Regions from separate parts of the Thioalkalivibrio sp. ALJ1 genome, predicted to be linked through region 2. Evidence: predicted binding sites of a transcription regulator. Region 2 holds the regulator's gene; each other region holds the start of a gene.
The links. The regulator sigma-54, encoded in region 2, starts transcription at its own class of promoters, with help from an activator protein. The targets are predictions, from matches to a motif close to TGGCANGNTNCNTGCTT.
Positions count from the first base shown of each region.

Region 1: a site for sigma-54 is predicted at 4,502-4,518, ahead of glnA (glutamate--ammonia ligase). Genes of this name have one in related genera too.
Region 3: a site for sigma-54 is predicted at 3,121-3,137, ahead of flgA (flagellar basal body P-ring formation chaperone FlgA). Genes of this name have one in related genera too.

Region 1 covers NZ_KN050684.1:845,448-851,579, reverse strand. Annotated here, with positions in the region: gene glyS (glycine--tRNA ligase subunit beta) at 1-2,035, opposite strand, end outside; gene glyQ (glycine--tRNA ligase subunit alpha) at 2,097-3,038, opposite strand; gene F462_RS06285 (cation diffusion facilitator family transporter) at 3,037-4,380, shown strand; gene glnA (glutamate--ammonia ligase) at 4,602-6,011, shown strand.
Region 2 covers NZ_KN050684.1:1,257,506-1,263,637, reverse strand. Annotated here, with positions in the region: gene F462_RS08220 (KdsC family phosphatase) at 1-353, shown strand, start outside; gene lptC (LPS export ABC transporter periplasmic protein LptC) at 350-931, shown strand; gene lptA (lipopolysaccharide transport periplasmic protein LptA) at 912-1,442, shown strand; gene lptB (LPS export ABC transporter ATP-binding protein) at 1,439-2,206, shown strand; gene F462_RS08200 (RNA polymerase factor sigma-54) at 2,295-3,776, shown strand; gene hpf (ribosome hibernation-promoting factor, HPF/YfiA family) at 3,794-4,132, shown strand; gene F462_RS08190 (PTS sugar transporter subunit IIA) at 4,136-4,603, shown strand; gene hprK (HPr(Ser) kinase/phosphatase) at 4,664-5,695, shown strand; gene rapZ (RNase adapter RapZ) at 5,703-6,132, shown strand, end outside.
Region 3 covers NZ_JQIW01000003.1:158,007-164,138, reverse strand. Annotated here, with positions in the region: gene flgC (flagellar basal body rod protein FlgC) at 1-320, opposite strand, end outside; gene flgB (flagellar basal body rod protein FlgB) at 348-755, opposite strand; gene F462_RS00675 (CheR family methyltransferase) at 973-1,788, opposite strand; gene F462_RS00670 (chemotaxis protein CheV) at 2,018-2,947, opposite strand; gene flgA (flagellar basal body P-ring formation chaperone FlgA) at 3,214-3,945, shown strand; gene flgM (flagellar biosynthesis anti-sigma factor FlgM) at 4,052-4,357, shown strand; gene F462_RS00655 (flagella synthesis protein FlgN) at 4,378-4,863, shown strand; gene F462_RS00650 (flagellar brake protein) at 4,947-5,663, shown strand; tRNA gene F462_RS00645 (tRNA-Pro) at 5,808-5,884, opposite strand.

The DNA.
Region 1 (6,132 bases), 410 kb from region 2:
GGCGCAGTTCACGCAACAGGGCCAGGCGATTGCGCCGCTCGGCCGGGTCCTCGGCCATGACCATCACCTGGTCGAAGAAGGTATCCACCCGGTCACGCAGGCCCGCCAGCTCGCCCAGGGCGTGCAGATAGTCACCGTCGGCCACCGCCTGCTCCACCCCTGGGCGCACCGCCTGCAGGCCCTGGTAGAGGCTCCGCTCCTCGTCCAGCACCAGCGCCTCGGGGTCCAGTTCGGCCTCGGCCTCCTCGCCCGCCTTGCGCAGCAAGTTATGGATGCGCTTGTTCGCGGCGGCCAGGGCCTCGGCCTCCGGGCGCTCGCGGAACAGGCTAACCGCACGCACGCGGCGGACGAAATCCAGCGGGGCGTCGGGGGCGATCGCGGCCACCGCCTCGATGGTCTCGTGGGCCTGCCCCTGCTCCAGCAGGTAGCCGCGCAGGCGCTCCAGAATGTATTGGCGCACCGGCTCCACGGCCTGGTCGGCCTCCGGCACCCGTTCGCGGATCGGCTCGGCCGCCGCCTGTAGCAGCGGGGTCAGGGCCAGCGGCAGTTCGCGCTCGACCAGGATGCGCACCAGCCCGAGGGCCGCGCGGCGCAGGGCAAACGGGTCCTTGGTGCCGGTGGGCTGCTTGCCGATGGCGAAGATACCGACCAGGGTATCCAGGCGATCCGCCAGCGCCAACGCCTGGGCCAGCGCGGCGTCCGGCAGCTCGGAACCGGACTGGCGCGGCCAGTAGTGCTGTTCGATCGCGGCGGCGACGGTCTCGTCTTCGCGGTCGTGCAGGGCGTAGTAGCGGCCCATCGTGCCCTGCAATTCGGTGAACTCGAACACCATCTGGGTCACCAGGTCACACTTGGCCAAACGCGCGGCGCGGGCGGCCAGGTTCGCGTCCAGGCCCATCAAACCGGCCAGCCGCTGCATCAGGGCCTCCAGCCGAGCAGACTTGTCGCGTAGCGTGCCCAGGCGCTTCTCGAACACGACCGAATCCAGCGCCTCCAGACGTTCCTCCAGGCGCTTCTTGCGGTCCTGCTGCCAGAAGAATTCAGCATCGGCGAAACGCGGGCGCAGCACCCGTTCGTTACCATCGCGGACCGCATGGGGGTCGCGCGACTCGATATTGCTGATAACGATGAAATGCGGCTGCATGCGGCCGGCCTCGTCGACCACCGGGAAGTATTTCTGGTTGTCCTGCATGGTGGAGATCAGCGCCTCCTGCGGGACCTCCAGGAAACGCGGATCGAAGCCGCCGGTCAGGGCCACCGGCCACTCGACCAGGGCGGTGACCTCGTCCAGTAAATCCGCGTCCACCAGGGCGCGGCCGCCTAAGGCCCTGGCCTGCTCGTGGACCTGTTCAAGGATGCTCTCGCGACGCGCCTCGAAGGACGGCTCGACAAAGCCCGGAGTGCGCAGGCGTTCCGCGTAGTCGCTGGCGCGCGTGAGCTGCAAAGCCTCGGGCTGGTGGAAGCGGTGGCCGTGGGTCGCCCGACCCGCGCTCTGTTCCAGCACCGTCATCTCCAGCACCTCGGTGCCGTGCAGGACGACCAGCCAGTGGGCTGGGCGCACAAACTCGGTGCGGCTGCTGCCCCAACGCATGCGTTTCGGGGTCGGCAGGGCGTCCAGCGCGCCTTCCAGCATCTCCGGCAGCAGATCGCCCAGGGCTCGGCCCAGCTGCAACTGCCGAAACACCAGGTACTCGCCCTTGTCGGTGGTCTCGCGCTCCAGGCGCTCGACCTCCACGCCGCAGGAACGGGCAAAGCCCATAACCGCCTTGGTCGGTTCGCCCGCCTCATCGAAGGCGGCGGCCACGGCCGGGCCGCGACGCTCCTGCAACTGGTCCGGCTGCTGCCCCGGGACGTCCGGGAACAGCACCGCCAGCCGGCGCGGGGTGGCGAAGGTCTCGGGCGCGCCCGGCTCCAGCCCGGCCTCGCTCAGCCGGTTGGCCAGGCCCTCGGCCAAGGCATCACGCAGGCGCGGCAGGGCGGCGGGGGGCAACTCCTCGGTGCCCAGTTCGATCAGCAGTTCACGGGCTTCAGCCATGTCGGGTCCAGTTCGGGTCCATCACGACCGCGCGCAAGGGCACGCGGTCCGGAAAATAGGTTCAGGCGGCGTTGGGCTTGTTCGTGTCGTCGTCCGCGCACAGCGGAAAGCCCAGTGCCTCGCGCGATTCGTAGTACTTCTGCGCGACGTTTCTTGAGAGCTCGCGCACGCGCAGGATGTAGCGCTGGCGCTCGGTGACGGAGATCGCCCCGCGCGCATCCAGCAGGTTGAAACTGTGTGAGGCGCGCAACATCTGCTCGTAGGCCGGCAGCGGCAGACCCAGTTCGATCATGCGGTCACTCTCGGTAGCGTGCTGGTCAAACGCGGCGAACAGGGCATCGCGGTCGGCATGCTCGAAGTTGTAGGTGGACTGCTCCACCTCGTTCTGGTGATAGACGTCGCCATAGGTGATCGCGCGACCGTCGGGACCGATGGTCCAGACCAGATCAAAGACACTCTCGACCCCCTGCAGGTACATCGCCAGGCGTTCGAGGCCGTAGGTGATCTCGCCGGAGACCGGGTGGCAGTCCAGCCCGCCGACCTGCTGGAAGTAGGTGAACTGGGTGACCTCCATGCCGTTCAGCCAGACCTCCCAGCCCAGACCCCAGGCCCCGAGAGTCGGGGACTCCCAGTTGTCCTCGACGAAGCGCACGTCGTGGGTCAGGGTGTCGAACCCGAGCGCCTCCAGCGAACCCAGGTAGAGATCCTGGATGTTGGGGGGCGACGGCTTCAGGAGGACCTGAAACTGGTAGTAGTGCTGGAGGCGGTTGGGGTTGTCGCCATAGCGCCCATCGGTGGGGCGACGGCTCGGCTGCACGTAGGCCGCGCGCCACGGCTCGGGACCGATGGAGCGCAGGAAGGTCGCCGGGTGGAAGGTCCCCGCGCCCATCTCCATGTCGTATGGCTGCAGGACCACGCAGCCATGATCGTTCCAGTAATCCTGTAGGCGGCGGATCAGATCCTGGAAGGTCGGGCTGCTGGACGGCGTGCGTTCTTGCGACATGCGGGATCCCGGGTCAGGGCAAAGCCGACAGTATATCGGCCCGGCTTCGGCCGCGGCCACCGCCAACGCGGGGGCAACCGGTTTTGCTCACGCCAAGGACGCGCCCATACTGGGGCATGCCCGCCCTCATGGGAGAGCCGAACTGAGCGAGCCGACGCCCCAACCCCATCCGCAGACGACCGCCGAGAACGGCACGCGTTACCGCGACACGCGCCGGGTCACGCTGGTGGGTGCGGTCGTGAACGCGTTCCTGGCACTCGCACAGCTGCTAAGCGGCTGGCTGCTGAACTCCCAAGCCCTGGTCGCGGACGGGGTCCATACGCTCTCGGACCTGATCACCGACGGGGTCGTACTGTTCGCCGCACGGAAGGCCGCCGCCTCCCCCGATCAGGACCATCCCTATGGGCACGCCCGCATCGAGACCCTGGCGACCGTGATCGTCGGCGTCTTTCTTGCGTTCGCCGGCCTGGCGATTGCCTGGGCCGCCGGTAGCCGCCTGGTAAGCCACGAAGCAATGACCGGGCCGGCGACCGCCGCGATCGGCTTCGCGGCACTCACCCTTGTAGCCAAGGAAGGGCTCTACCAGTACACCCACCGGGTCGCCAAGCGCCTGAACTCGCGGATGCTGGAAGCCAACGCCTGGCACCACCGCACGGACGCGATCTCGTCGCTATTCGTGCTGGTCGGGGTGGGCGCGGCCGTGGCCGGCTTCCCGTGGGCAGATGCCCTGGCCGCGCTGATCGTGGCTCTGTTCATCCTGCACATCGCCGGGCGGCTGATCGTGCGCAGCGCGGCGGAGTTGATTGACACCGCGCTGGAACCGGAGAAGGTCGAGCGCATCCACCGAACCATCATGGAGGTGCCGGGGGTCAAGGACGCACACATGCTGCGCACCCGCCGCCATGGGAGCGATGTGGTCGCGGATGTGCACATCCAGGTCGCCCCGATGATCTCGGTCTCCGAGGGCCATCGAATTGCCGATGCCGTCTTCCAGGCGGTCACCGCTCAACACACCCGAATCAACGACATCACCGTGCATGTGGACCCGGAGAACGATGCCGAACAAGCGCGCAGCTCGGAACTTCCGCTACGCCCCACCCTGGTCGAGGCACTGCGCGAGGCATGGGGGGAGGCCCCCGAGCTGGAGGCGGTCGAGCACGTATCTCTGCATTACCTGGGCGGGCGGGTGCACGTCGCTGTTACGCTGCGCCTTGACGGGGCAACCGCCTCCGAGGACCTGGAGGCGCGCGCCCAGGCATTGGCGGAGCGCCTCCAGCAGAATCCACGGGTAGGCGACATGCTGGGCGAGGTCACGCTACTCTATCGCCCATGCACCCATTGAGTGCGCCACGACGGCATATGCCCAAGTACAGTGCAACTAAGGCACTACATTGGTGCACTGGAGGGGTGCCGGACCCACTTGAATGCGCCTCAAACGGGCATACCAGCCCAATCCGGAAGACTGGCATGATGCCTGCATAATGATTCGCGAAGCCGTGCAGGCCCTTGTCGCGCCGCCCGGCCACCTTTGAAGACTCAATACTGAAGACCAAGGAGATCCCCATGTCCGCAGCCGACGTGCTGAACCAGATCAAGGAAAAGGAAGTTCGTTTCGTCGACTTCCGCTTTACCGACTCCAAGGGCAAGGAACAGCATGTGACCGTGCCGGCCCACGAAATCGAAGAAGAAACCTTCGAAGAGGGCAAGATGTTCGACGGCTCCTCGATCTCCGGCTGGAAGGGGATCAACGAGTCCGACATGATCCTGATGCCGGATGCCTCATCGGCCGTCCTCGATCCGTTCTTCGAAGACATGACCATGAACATCCGCTGTGATGTGGTCGAGCCGGCCACCATGCAGGGCTACGACCGCTGCCCGCGTTCCCTGGCGCGCCGCGCCGAGGCCTATCTGCAGAGCACCGGCATCGCCGATACCGCGCTGTTCGGTCCGGAGAACGAGTTCTTCATCTTTGACGACGTCAAGTGGGGCTCCAGCCTCTCGGGTTCCTACTGCCGCGTGGATTCTCAGGAGGCCTCCTGGAACTCCGAACGCGTCTACGAAGACGGCAATATCGGCCACCGCCCGGGCGTGAAGGGCGGCTATTTCCCGGTCCCGCCGGTCGACAGCCTGCACGATATCCGCTCCACCATGTGTGAAGTGATGACCGAGATGGGTCTGGAGACCGAGGTGCACCACCACGAGGTGGCGACCGCCGGCCAGTGCGAGATTGGCGTGGGTGCAGCCACCCTGACCCAGAAGGCCGACGAAGTGCAGATCCTGAAGTACGTGATTCAGAACGTGGCCCACATCCACGGCAAGACCGCGACCTTCATGCCCAAGCCGATCGTCGGCGACAACGGCTCCGGCATGCACGTGCACCAGTCGCTGTCCAAGGACGGCAAGAACCTGTTCTCCGGCGATCTCTACGGTGGCCTGTCGGAAACCGCGCTGTTCTACATCGGCGGCATCATCAAGCACGCCCGTGCGCTGAACGCCTTCACCAACCCGTCCACCAACAGCTACAAGCGTCTGGTGCCGGGCTTCGAAGCGCCGGTCATGCTGGCCTACTCCGCGCGCAACCGCTCCGCGTCGCTGCGTATCCCGTTCGTGATGAATCCAAAGGGCCGCCGCATCGAGCTGCGCTTCCCGGACTCCACCGCCAACCCCTACCTCGCCTTCGCGGCGATGCTGATGGCTGGCCTGGACGGCATCCAGAACAAGATCCACCCGGGCGAGGCGATGGACAAGAACCTCTACGACCTGCCGCCGGAAGAAGAGAAGGGCATTCCGCAGGTCTGCCATTCGCTGGATCAGGCGCTGGAAGCCCTGAATCAGGACCGCGAGTTCCTGACCCAGGGTGGCGTGTTCACCGACGACATGATCGATGCCTACATCGACCTGAAGATGGAAGACGTCACGCAGATGCGCATGACCACCCATCCGATCGAGTTCGACATGTACTACAGCCTCTAAGGCAACCGCTTCCGGCCCCTCGGGGCCGCGTGGCACTCGAGCCGCCCCGGCCCCTGGCCGCGGCGGCTTTTTTTGTGTCCGCCCCCCAACGTGTTCAGGGGAGATCCCGCGACAAGCGCAA
Region 2 (6,132 bases):
TCCTGACCGGGCGCATCTCAGGCGTAGTCGAGCACCGCATGCGCGACCTCGGCGTAGAGCACCTGATTCAGGGCCGACGCGACAAGGGAGAGGCCCTGCACGAGCTTCTGCAGCGCACCGGCCACGCCCCCGCCGAGGCGGCCTTTATGGGCGACGACATCGTTGATCTTCCAGCGATGCAGCGAGTCGGACTCGGAATTGCCGTCGGGGATGCCCATCCACTGGTGCGCCAGCACGCCCAGTGGGTCACCGAGGCCCATGGCGGACGCGGGGCGGTACGCGAGGCCTGCGAGGGCCTGTTGGCGGCCCAGGGGCGGCTGGATGCATTGCTCGATACCTACCTGAACGGATGAGCACCCGGTATCGCAATCTGTTCATCGGGTGCACGGCCCTGGTCGGACTAGCCGCCACCCCGCTGGCACAGGCCGAACTGGCTCCGCCCGAGGGTGAGGTCACGCTGGAGATCGATGGCTTCACGCTGCATGCGACCGGCGACGACGGCGAGCTGACCCACCGCCTGCGCGGATCGCGCCTGCGCGAGTTCGGCCGCGACGGCCCGCAGTGGGTGGACGAACCGGACCTTGACCTGTTTGCCGAAGGCGACATCGAATGGCGCTGGACCGCGCCCGCCGCCCTGCACCAACCTGCCGACGCCACCCTGGACCTGGTTGGCCCCACCCAGGGCGTTCAGCCGGCGCGCGGCGATCGCGTGGAGACCATCATCGACTCGCGGGATGTCCGTGTCGCCACGGACACCATGGTGGCCACGTCCGATGCACTCTCGACGCTGAATCAGCCAGGCCTCTTCCAACGCGGGACCGGCCTGCGCGTGGACTCGCAAGCGGATACCATAGAGCTGTTACATGCCGTGTACTCGCTCTACAGCGAGACGAGCGAGGAGGATTCCACGCATGACCCCGAGACTGAGTAGCCCGCAGCGCCTCCCGGCCATCTTCGGGGCGGGATTCCTGCTGCTGTTTCTCCTGGCCAGTCCGGTGTTGGCCCAGCAGGGCTCGGGCTCGTCGTTGCCGGTCGAGATCACGGCCGACCGCGCGGAGATGGACGAACGCAAGGGCCTGGGGACCTACACCGGCGACGTGGTCGTGATCCGTGGCGACATGACCCTGGAGGCCGACAAGGTCTACGTACGTACCCGTGATCGCCGCCCCTACGAAATGGAGGCCCACGGGGAACCCGCGCGCCTGGAGTCCCCGGATCCCGAGACCGGCGAAATGCGCATCGCCACCGCCCTGCGCATCGACTACCTGCTGAACGAGGACCGCATGATCCTTACCGATCAGGCGCACGTAATCACGACCAACGAAGAGGCACGCGGAAAACGCATTACCTACGACCTGGCAACGGACGTGATCGAGGCCGAGCGCGGCGACGGTGACAGCGAACGCGTGCGCATCACCATCCAGCCGCGCGACGACGAATGAACACCACTGCCAGCCAACCGGCGACCGCAGGCGCGCCCCACGACCGCCTGATCGGACGTGAACTGACCAAACGCTATGGCAAGCGCACCGTCCTCGACCAGGTCGACGTCGATCTGGCTCCCGGCGAGGTCGTCGGCCTGCTGGGCCCGAACGGTGCGGGCAAGACCACCTGCTTCTACAGCCTGGTCGGACTGATCCGCCCCAACGCCGGACGCATTACCCTGGGCGAGCGCGACATCACCCGCGCCCCGATCCATGTGCGGGCCCGCGCCGGCCTGGGCTATCTACCGCAGGAGGCCTCGATCTTCCGACGCCTGAGCGTTTGGGACAACCTGCAGGCAGTGCTGGAACTTCGCCCCGGACTGGACCGCCATGAACGCCGGCGCATCGGCGACGCCCTGATCGAGGAGTTCCAGCTAGAGACCGTGCGCCACAGCCCCGGCATTTCGCTATCCGGTGGTGAACGTCGGCGGGCCGAGATCGCCCGCGCCCTGGCCGGCGATCCCCAATTCATCTGCCTGGACGAACCCTTTGCCGGGGTGGATCCGATCTCGGTGGGGGACATCCAGGCCGTCATCGAACACCTTGCCCGCCGCGGAATCGGGGTACTGATCTCCGATCACAACGTCCGCGAGACCCTCGGCATCTGCCACAGGGCCTATATTCTTAGCGAGGGGCGCCTGCTGGCCGCCGGGACACCCGACGAGTTGCTCGCCGACCCTCAGGTTCGCCGAGTCTATCTCGGCGAGAATTTCCGCCTGTGATTCCGACGCACACGTCGCGCGGCCAGTGCACAAACCACGAGGCAGGCTTTAAGATTTCACGTATGGTCACCTTCGACCCGACACCACAATGCTGAAACCCGGCCTCAATCTACAGCTGGGTCAGACGCTCACCATGACCCCGCAACTGCAGCAGGCGATCCGTCTGTTGCAGTTGTCCACGCTTGAGTTGCAGGTGGAAATCCAGCAGGCGCTGGAGAGCAACCCCATGCTCGAACAGGTGGAGGACGAGGACGCCGATCCGAATACCGAGCGCCTCGACCAAGAGGGCGAACTGGTGGAAGGCGACCGCATGGAGGCCACCACCACCAGCGACGACGTCATCCCCGAGGAGCTGACGACCGACAGCCGCTGGGACGACATCTACGAGCCACCGACCGCCCCCAAGGGCCTGGACGACCGCGACCCGCTGGAGAACACCAGCGACGACGGCGGCGAGGGCCTGCAGGACCACCTCCTGTGGCAGCTGCACCTGAGCCATCTGACCCCGCGCGACCAGCGCATCGGCGCGGCCTTGATTGACGCGATCAGCCCTGACGGCTATCTCGAAGGCGACCTCGAGACCCTGGCCGAGACCATTAACCGTGGCGAGGAAGAACCCGTCGGGGTCGACGAGGTCGAAGCCGTGCTGCACTGGATCCAGCAATGCGACCCGCTGGGCGTGGGCGCCCGTAACCTGCGTGAATGTCTGGAGATTCAGCTACGCGAGCTCGCCCCGGATGCCCCGGCCCGGGAGGCCGCGCGCGCCATCCTGGAGCACGGCATGGACAGCCTGGGCAAGCGCGACTACAAGGCGCTGCAAAGCCAGTCCGGCGTACGCGACCCGGACGAGCTGGCACGCGCACTGGATCTGATCCGCACCCTGAACCCGCGTCCTGGCGCCCAGATCAGTACGGCCACCTCGGAATACGTAGTCCCGGATGTCTATGTGCGCCACACGGTCGATGGCTGGAGAGTGGAGCTGAACCCGGAGATCGCCCCGCGCATCCGCATCAACGACCTCTATGCCGGCATGGTGCGTCAGGTCTCGGACGCCCGCGACAGCGCCTTCATGCGCGATCAACTGCAGGAAGCGCGCTGGTTCCTCAAGAGCCTGCACAGTCGCAACGACACCCTGCTCCGAGTCGCCGAGGCGATCGTGCTCCGCCAGCAGGGCTTTCTCGAACATGGCGAGGTTGCGATGCAGCCGCTGATCCTCCGCGACATCGCCGAGATCCTGGAGATGCACGAGTCGACCATCTCACGCGTGACCACACAGAAATTCATGCACACCCCGCGCGGGGTCTTCGAGTTCAAGTACTTCTTTTCCAGCCACGTCGGTACCAACGATGGCGGTGAGTGTTCGGCCACCGCCATCCGTGCCATGATTCGGGAATTGATCGGCGACGAGCCTGCGAACAAGCCGCTGAGCGATGCCCGGCTCGCCCAGATCCTCTCGGATCGAGGCATTAACGTGGCACGCCGTACCGTGGCCAAATACCGTGAGGCCATGCATATCCCCTCATCCAGCGAACGTCGGCAGATGGCTTCCATGCCCACCGGCAGCAAGTAACCCAAGGAGACCCAACCATGCAGATCAATCTGACCGGCCACCATGTCGACCTGACCGACGCCCTGCGCGAATACGTCAACGAGAAGTTCGCGAAGCTGGAGCGCCACTTTGACAAAGTCATCGACGTCCACGTCGTGCTGACCCATGAGAAGAATCAGAGTCAGCACAACAAGGCCGAGGCCAATCTCCAGGTTAGCGGTAACCATATCCATGCCGAGGCCTCCCACGACGATATGTACGCAGCCATCGACGGCCTGATCGACAAGGTTGACCGTCAGCTGATCAAGCACAAGGAAAAGGTCAAGGATCACCACCGCGCCGAGGGTGCCCAGCGCAACCGCGAGCAGGCCTCCTGATCCATGACCATTGCCGAGCTGATCACCGCCGACCGCATAGGTCTGGAGCCCGAGTGTTCCAGCCAGAAACGGGCCCTCGAGACACTGGCGGAGCTCCTCGCCGCCGGCGGTGACGCCGAGGGGCCGGCCAGCAGCGCGATCTTCGAGGCCCTGTCCGCCCGCGAGAAGCTGGGCTCCACTGGCCTGGGGCATGGCGTCGCCATCCCTCACGGCCGGCTGCCCGATCTTGCGACTCCGCGCGTGGCCGTGCTGCGCCTGAAGCAGGGTGTCGACTTTGACGCAATGGATCACGAGCCGGTCGATATCCTGATCGCCCTGCTCGTCCCGGAAGCCGCGACCAACGATCACCTCAACCTGCTTGCCCAGCTCGCACGCGGCCTGTCCCAGCCGGACACGATTGCCGCCCTGCGCCGAGCCGGCGATGCGTCGGCTCTGGAGCAGGAACTCGTGGGCCGCTTCAGCGAGGGCTAGGCCCTTGCAGACGGTCTACCCATACGTCGACCAGCGGGAGGCCGGCCCACGCCGGAGGCCATGAACGAGGCATTAGGGGAAGGCGGAATCGCCCGGGACATCACCGTGGAAAGCCTGATCCAGGCGATGGGCAACCGTCTGGATCTGCGCTTTGTGCATGGTGAACACGCGGCCGCCGACCGCAAACTGGTGGGCGAGGATGGCGACGACCTGCCCCTGGCCGGGCACCTCAACCTGATCCGACCCAACCGCATCCAGGTCATCGGAGACTTCGAATCCCGCTACATCTCCAGCCTCAGTGACCGCCAGTGCAATGACCTGATCCTGGAGATGGCCCGCACCGGAACCACGGCTGTGATCTTCGCCGAAGACACCTGCCCGTTCTCGGAAATGCCCGACGTTCCTCAGGCCGCGTTGCCCCTGATTCTGTGCTCGGGCAGCAGCAGCCACGAGATCATCTCGTTGTTGCGATACTTCCTGCAGCAACGCCTCGCCCATTTCGAGGTTCGCCATGGCGTATTCATGGAGATCCTCGGCATCGGGGTCCTGATCAGCGGCGCCTCCAGCGTTGGCAAAAGCGAGGTCGCGCTGGAGCTGATCTCCCGCGGGCATCGCCTGATCGCCGACGATGCTCCCGAATTCGCGCGGATTGCCCCGGATATCGTCCGCGGCCATTGTCCTGCACTGCTCCAGGACCTGCTCGAGGTTCGCGGGCTTGGAGTTCTAAACGTCCGCGCCATGTACGGCGATTCAGCCATCAAGGGTGGCAAGTACCTCCGTCTGATCATCGACCTGCGTGATCATGGCGAGCCTTCACCGGTGCCCGATGACCGACTGAACGGACGCCGGGGCGAGATCGACATCCTCGGTCTGCGCGTGCCCCTGAGCAGCCTGCCAGTGGCCCCCGGCCGCAACATCGCGGTGATGATCGAGGCCGCCGTGCGCAACCACATGCTGCACATCCAGGGCTACATCGCGGGTGACGACCTGCGGGCGCGACAGCGCCGCCAGATAAGCGGTGAGGCCGACGAACCCCCTTATCATCGCGCCGTGCCCGCGACCACCGTACCCAATCCGGACCCGGAGGGCTGACGCCACTATGCGCCTGCTGATCGTCAGTGGCCTCTCTGGCTCCGGCAAGACCGTGGCCCTGCATACCCTGGAGGACGCCGGGTACTTCTGCGTCGACAACCTCCCCTTGCCGTTGCTGCCAGGCCTGATCGAACGGGTCCGGCAAGGCCATTACGACACCGAGGGCGACCGTCATCTGGCCGTCGGCGTGGATGTGCGAAGCGGCCTGGACGCCCTCAAGGGCTTCGCCGACCTACTGGCCCAGCTGCGGCAGGATGGCATCCAGGTGGAGGTCCTGTTCCTGCAAGCGTCCAGCGAGGTCCTGTTGCGGCGCTACCACCTGACGCGACGACGCCACCCGCTGGCGCGCGACGGCGTGCCACTGGTGGACGCGATCGAACGCGAACGGGAATGGCTGGGGCACGTCGCCGTGGAGGCCGACCTGACGGTCGATACCT
Region 3 (6,132 bases), on a different contig from region 2:
GCCATCTCCTCCACCACGCTGATCGCCGGGCGGAAGATGTAGCCCTCCTCGTTCGCCTGCGGGTGGTGCGGCTCGTAGTGGGCATGCGGGGCCGCCTGCGATTCGGTAACACCGGCGACACGCACCGAGGTTGCAGAACCGTTCGGGTTGGCCTGATCCATCACGCTTTGAAACAACACCTGCTTGGCGCGGTAGGCCTCGTCCGGATTCGTGGCCGCCGTGTTGGCGTTGGCCAGGTTCGAGGCCACGGTGTTCAGGCGCACGGATTGCGCCGACAACGCCGAGGCCGAGGTATTGAAAAGACTGAAGAGGTTGCTCACGACATCGATCTCCCGATCAGGTCGGCGTTAGCGATCGCCCCGCAGGGCTTCGCGGATGCCAGAGACCCGGCGATTTAGGAATTCCAGACTGCTTTGGTACTGCACGGCGTTCTCCGCAAAGGCGGCCCGCTCCATCTGCGGGTCCACGGTGTTGCCGTCCAGGGATGCCTGCGAAGGCACTCGGTAAAGCGCCTCAGCCTGTCCGTTCATAGCGCCTGCATTGGGGTCGAGATGTGCCGCCTGGCTGCGAACCATGGGCAAGGCGTTGCCGCTCCCGGCCGCGGACTCCAGCACCGAGCGAAAGTCGACATCCCGCGCCTTGTAGTTAGGGGTGTCCGCATTGGCGATGTTGGAAGCCAGCAATTCCATGCGTTGCGCACGCACGTTGATCGCCTGCGGCAAAATCCCCATCGCCTTGTCCAGTGAGAGACTCATCTGCTTCCGTCCTGCCCGCCGTTGGCGGCCCTCGCATCGAAACGGAGACGCAACCATTGCGCTCCCTTGTATGGAGGCAGATGCAAGGCCTATGCCATCGGAGGGGAACAAACGTCAGGTACAAGGAGGAGGCGGAGAGGGCCAGCCATTCAGTCCCTCACCCGGAGCCCGCATTGCACGGGCCTTTTGGTCACAACAGCCCGGTATCAGAGATCGATCAGGACTTCACCCGCAGGACCGAGCCATACTCGGTCCGCACCGTCTCGAAAGACTGCGTATAGGGGCCCGCCGTCTCGGAAGCGCCAAGAAACAGATAGCCACCTGGGTTCATTTGCCGGGCAATACCGTCAAGAACCTGTCGCTTGGTCTCGCCGGAGAAGTAGATCAGCACGTTCCGACAGAACACCAGGTCGAACTTGCCTAGCGCCGCATAGCTATCGATCAGGTTGAGCTTCTGGAAGCGACAACGGCGCTGGACCTCCGGGATGACCTTGTGCCCGTCCGCAACCGTTTCGAAAAAGCGGGCTCGACGACTCTCACTCAAGCCACGCACAATGCTCAGTCCGTCATAAATGGCGCGCCGAGCGTCTTCGACAATCTTCTCGGAAAGATCGGTTCCCAGAATCGAAACAGGCACCTTGCGGCTTGGACGGGACTCCTCCCACTCCGAGACCACCATGGAGATGCTGTAGGCCTCCTGGCCACTGGAACACCCCGATGACCAGACCTTGTTACTGCTGTTCTTGGCAGCGAGTTCAGGCAACAACACATGGCGAAGGATCTCGAACGGAAAACCATCACGAAACCAGGAAGTCTCGTTCGTCGTCATCGCGTCGATCACACGCGTCCGCAGGCGCGGATTCGGCGCCTGGCGCATCGCATGCAACAGTTCAGGAACGCTCTTGAAACTAAACTCGTCGAGCAGGCGCGACAAGCGGCTGGACACTAGGTATTGCCGGCTATCGCCCAGCACCAGACCGCAGCAATCCTGCAGGAAACGCGCGAACTCCTCGTAGTCGCGGGAATCAATCACCCGTTCATCCCTGAGCGCAGTCCATGATGATTGAGCATCCTGATGACGAATCCTTGACAGGGCCGCCCGGCTCCACGGTCCGGGTCAAAATCACTAAGCAGGTTCCAGTATACGGTTTCCAGCACTCGGCACGACAGGATCCAAGCCCGTAACGCTGCGTGCGCACCGATCCGGCCATTCAGCACCGCTCCTGCATCGCCACCCGGCAAGCGACTGCCGCTTCGCCGTGTCACTGACCATCACGCCCGGTCTGATCCAGTACCGCGCTCGCCAGTTCGTCCGGGTTGAACTTGGACAAGAAGGCGTCGGCACCCGCACGCTTGACCATGTCGGTGTTAAATTCGCCACTAAGCGAGGAATGCAGCAGCACCTTCAGATCCTTAAGCCCGGCATGATCCCGGATGCGGGCAGTAAGGGTATAGCCGTCCATCCGCGGCATCTCGATATCCGAGATCACCAGCTCGATCTGTTCTCTGATCGGACCTTCCTCGGCCTTCTGCTCCAGAAACTCCAGCGCTTCCTGGCCATCCTTGAAGACCACGTATTCAAAGCCCAAGCCCCTGATCGCGCTTTCGATCTGCTTGCGGGCCACCACCGAGTCATCGACGATTAACACCTTCCGCCCCTCTGGTGACACAGCTTCTTGCCGAATGGATTCGGAGACCTCGGTTGGCAATGGATTCACGATGGAAAGCACCCTTTCGACATCGATGATCTCTACCAGCTTGTTGTTGATCTCGGTCACCGCGACCAAGAAGGATTCGCGCCCGGTACCACGCGGGGGTGATTTCACATCCTGCCAGTTCACGTTGACAATCCGATCCACCGCCGATACCCAAAAGCCCTGCACAGAGCGGTTAAATTCGGTGACCACCACCTTCTGGGAGTCGCTTTCACTCGTACCCGCGGCGCTTCGCAGGCCCATGGAGAGGGCCAGGTCGATAATTGGAACCGTACCGCCGCGCAGGGTCGCCACGCCCCGCACTACGCTCATCGAACCCGGGATCTGGCGCAGGGGCGGCGAAGGGATGACCTCGCGCACCTTGAACACGTTGATCCCAAATGTCTGGGATCCGCCCAGGTGGAATAGCAGCAGCTCCATCCGGTTCTGCCCGACCAACTGTGTTCGTTGATTCACATCGTCAATGAATTGACTCATGGTGCCGCTCTCCTTGTACCGAATACCCTGCGCTCGGGCCGGTATCTATGCCCGAGTTTGCACTGCGCGCCCCCGGCCTGTCATTCATACTGGCGCGCAGGCCCCGCCTTGCGCCGTCTCCTCGGGATAACGGCGGCTGTGGCCCGGGCTTAAACCGAACCCCAATTTCTTCCTGGCATTAATCGTGCATACCTCTTGCCATGCCAGAGGCATTGTGCCCCCGGACAAGACGTCGCACCTCCGCCCTGGGCGGACAGGAAACGAAAATGGCACTGTGGCCAACCTATAACCACCGAATCAGGCCCCCCCGCTGGCTGGGCCTGATCGCTATTCTGATATTGCCAAGCGCCGCAGGCGCCGCGGAGATCCATCCCGTCGGAGAGATTCGCCAAGCCGCCGAGCAATTCCTGTTACAAGAGCTAAACGCCTCGGCCGCGAACGACATCAACATCGAGATCGGCCAGCTCGACAACCGCTTGCGTTTGGCCTATTGCCACGATGGACTGAACGCTCGATTCCCACCCGGCGGGCGAAGTGATGGCAATACCGCGGTCCATCTCCAATGCGCGGGCCCGGTGACCTGGCAGCTGTACGTCCCGGCCACGGTTGAGCGCTACGCCGAAGTGTTGGTAGCCAGCCGCAACTTGCCGCGTCAGCACACACTCACGAACGGGGATCTCCGCTATCAGCGGATCGAGACGTCGCGGCACGCCGGCAGTTATCATGAAGACAAATCCGACCTGGTCGGCCAACAAACCCGCCGCAGCATACGACCGGGACAAATCATTGGCACCCAGCATGTCACCCAGCGCGAAATCGTGAGCCGCGGTCAGCGGGTGACGATTCTGGCCGAGAACGGCTCGATCGCCATCCGCATGCAAGGGGAAGCGCTGGAGAACGGTACCCTGGGGGATCGCATTCGGGTCAAGAATGCCTCTTCAGGGCGCATCGTAGAGGGCGAGATCATGCCTTCCGGGCATGTCCGGGTCGCGCTTTAAACACCGGTTTGTGAAGACGGTTACAAAACCGGTCGCGCTCGGGCTACAGTTTCAGTCATCCCGGCCGTAAACAATTGCAGCACAGTTACAACGACAGGACGGCACAATGGATATCAAGGGCCTCAATTCGAACAGTCTGCGCCCCGACAGCCAAAGCTCCACGGTTAAAGGACGCGAAGACACCGGAAACAGCGCCCAGGGCCCCAGCAATGCCCCTGCGGCCGGTGACGACTCGCTTACATTGACCGGCACCGCCCAGGCCATGAGCTCGGCCTCCAGCGCCGGGGAAAACGCTCCGTTCGACGCGGCACGGGTTGCCGAATTGCGCGAGGCGATCTCCAATGGCAACTACCCCATGGACAACGAACAGCTGGCCGATCGCATGATTGACCTCGAACGCCTGCTGCGCTGATCCGACGCCAGGACCCCACCATGAAAACCGACACGCGCCACCGTCTGCAACGCTCCCTGGAAACCTCAATCCGGCTTGCCCATCAGCTGGAGGAGGCGTTGATCCAGGAAACCCGTGCGGTCCAGGCCCGCACGCCCGAGACGTTGCAGGACGTGGTCGCCAGCAAGCAGGGCCTGCTACAGGAACTCGAGACCGAAACGCGGCAACAGCGCGAGATCGCCGAAGCCGAACACGAGTCCTTTACACCCGAGGGCATGGCGCGCCTGCTGGCCCGGCTCGAGGATGGTGCAGTGCTAAACGACCACTGGCAGGCCCTGCGTCAGTCCATCGAACGCTGCAATACCCTGAACCACGGAAATGCCCGCCTGATCGAGCGCGACCGCCAGCGTGTTGAGCTTTCGATGCAAATCCTGCGTGGGGAAGAAATCGGCCCTGCCGCGACCTACGACCCCTACGGTCGAACGCGTCCCAATAGCCGCGGCGGGCGGCGAATTACTCAAGCCTGACGCATCTTTTTCGCCGCGGTACTGGCATTTCCGAACATCCACCAGTACCTTGCGTCCTCACACTTTATTAACTCCACGGACGCATGGACGAAACCGACTACACGGTCGACAAACCCGACCGGATCGCCGGCATCCTGAAGGATCTGGATAACAAACTCACGATGGTCAGCGTTCGCCTGGACGCCGACGGCCCGCTATACACATCTGCCCTGATCCGACTCGACCCCAAAGCCAAAGAACTCTTTCTTGACGAGCTGAACCCGCCTCGTGCCCATCAGCACGTGAAGAGCGGCATGAGCCTGCGCGTCTTTGCCGCCTTGCGCGGAGTCGCCGTGCGCTTCACGACGCCGGTCACCCGCATTGAGCACGAAGAAGACGGGGCTCTCTATGCCTGCCCCTACCCAGATACACTCCAGCATTTGCAACGCCGCGAGACCTTCCGGGTCCACATCCCCATGTCCCAGCGGCCGCAGGTCGAGCTGCGTGCAAAGGACTGGAAGGATCCAGTCATCGGCGATCTCGTCGATCTCTCCGGCCAGGGTATGTGCATCGAACTTCCCACCACGATCCTGGATACCCTCGAGACCGGCGAGGCCCTTGCCTTCGCGAACCTGTTGCTTCCCGATGTGAGTGAACGACTTTCCGGCGACCTGCGCCTGGCCAATCGCCGGAACAGCACCCGAGACGGCCACGAGTACGCCGGTTTCGAGATCGTAGGGATGACACAGTGGTTGGAGAGACAAACCAACATCGCCCTGCTGCACTATCAGCGCGAGGCACGCCGCCGCTCCATGGAGTGAGAGACGCGTCACTCACCACCAGAATGGCCCCGCGTTGAAGCCACCGTTGCCGTGGGACGCGAATCAATCGAGCCTATGGTACCGAACCAATCCCCGGACACAAAAAAGCCGGATCGACCAAGCGGCGGATCCGGCATTATTTTTTGGTCGGGACGGCAGGATTTGAACCTGCGACCCTCTGCACCCCATGCAGATGCGCTACCAGGCTGCGCCACGCCCCGAAGCTGCGAATCATAGCGGATTCCCGCCCCTCACGAAAGCGCCAATCGCCCCCATAGCGAAGTTATCGGCCTATGAGGCAATCATGCCGATAGGCATCATGCGCTCGGTGTTTGTTTCACCACAGAGAGCACAGAGTACACGGAGAAATGCGCCAAGGAGACGCTGATTGAATCGTACGTCCGCGTTGGCGCCCCCTGTTTTCCGAGACAAGGCGCGTCGTGCAGCGGGTAGGGGTTCTACCCGCCCG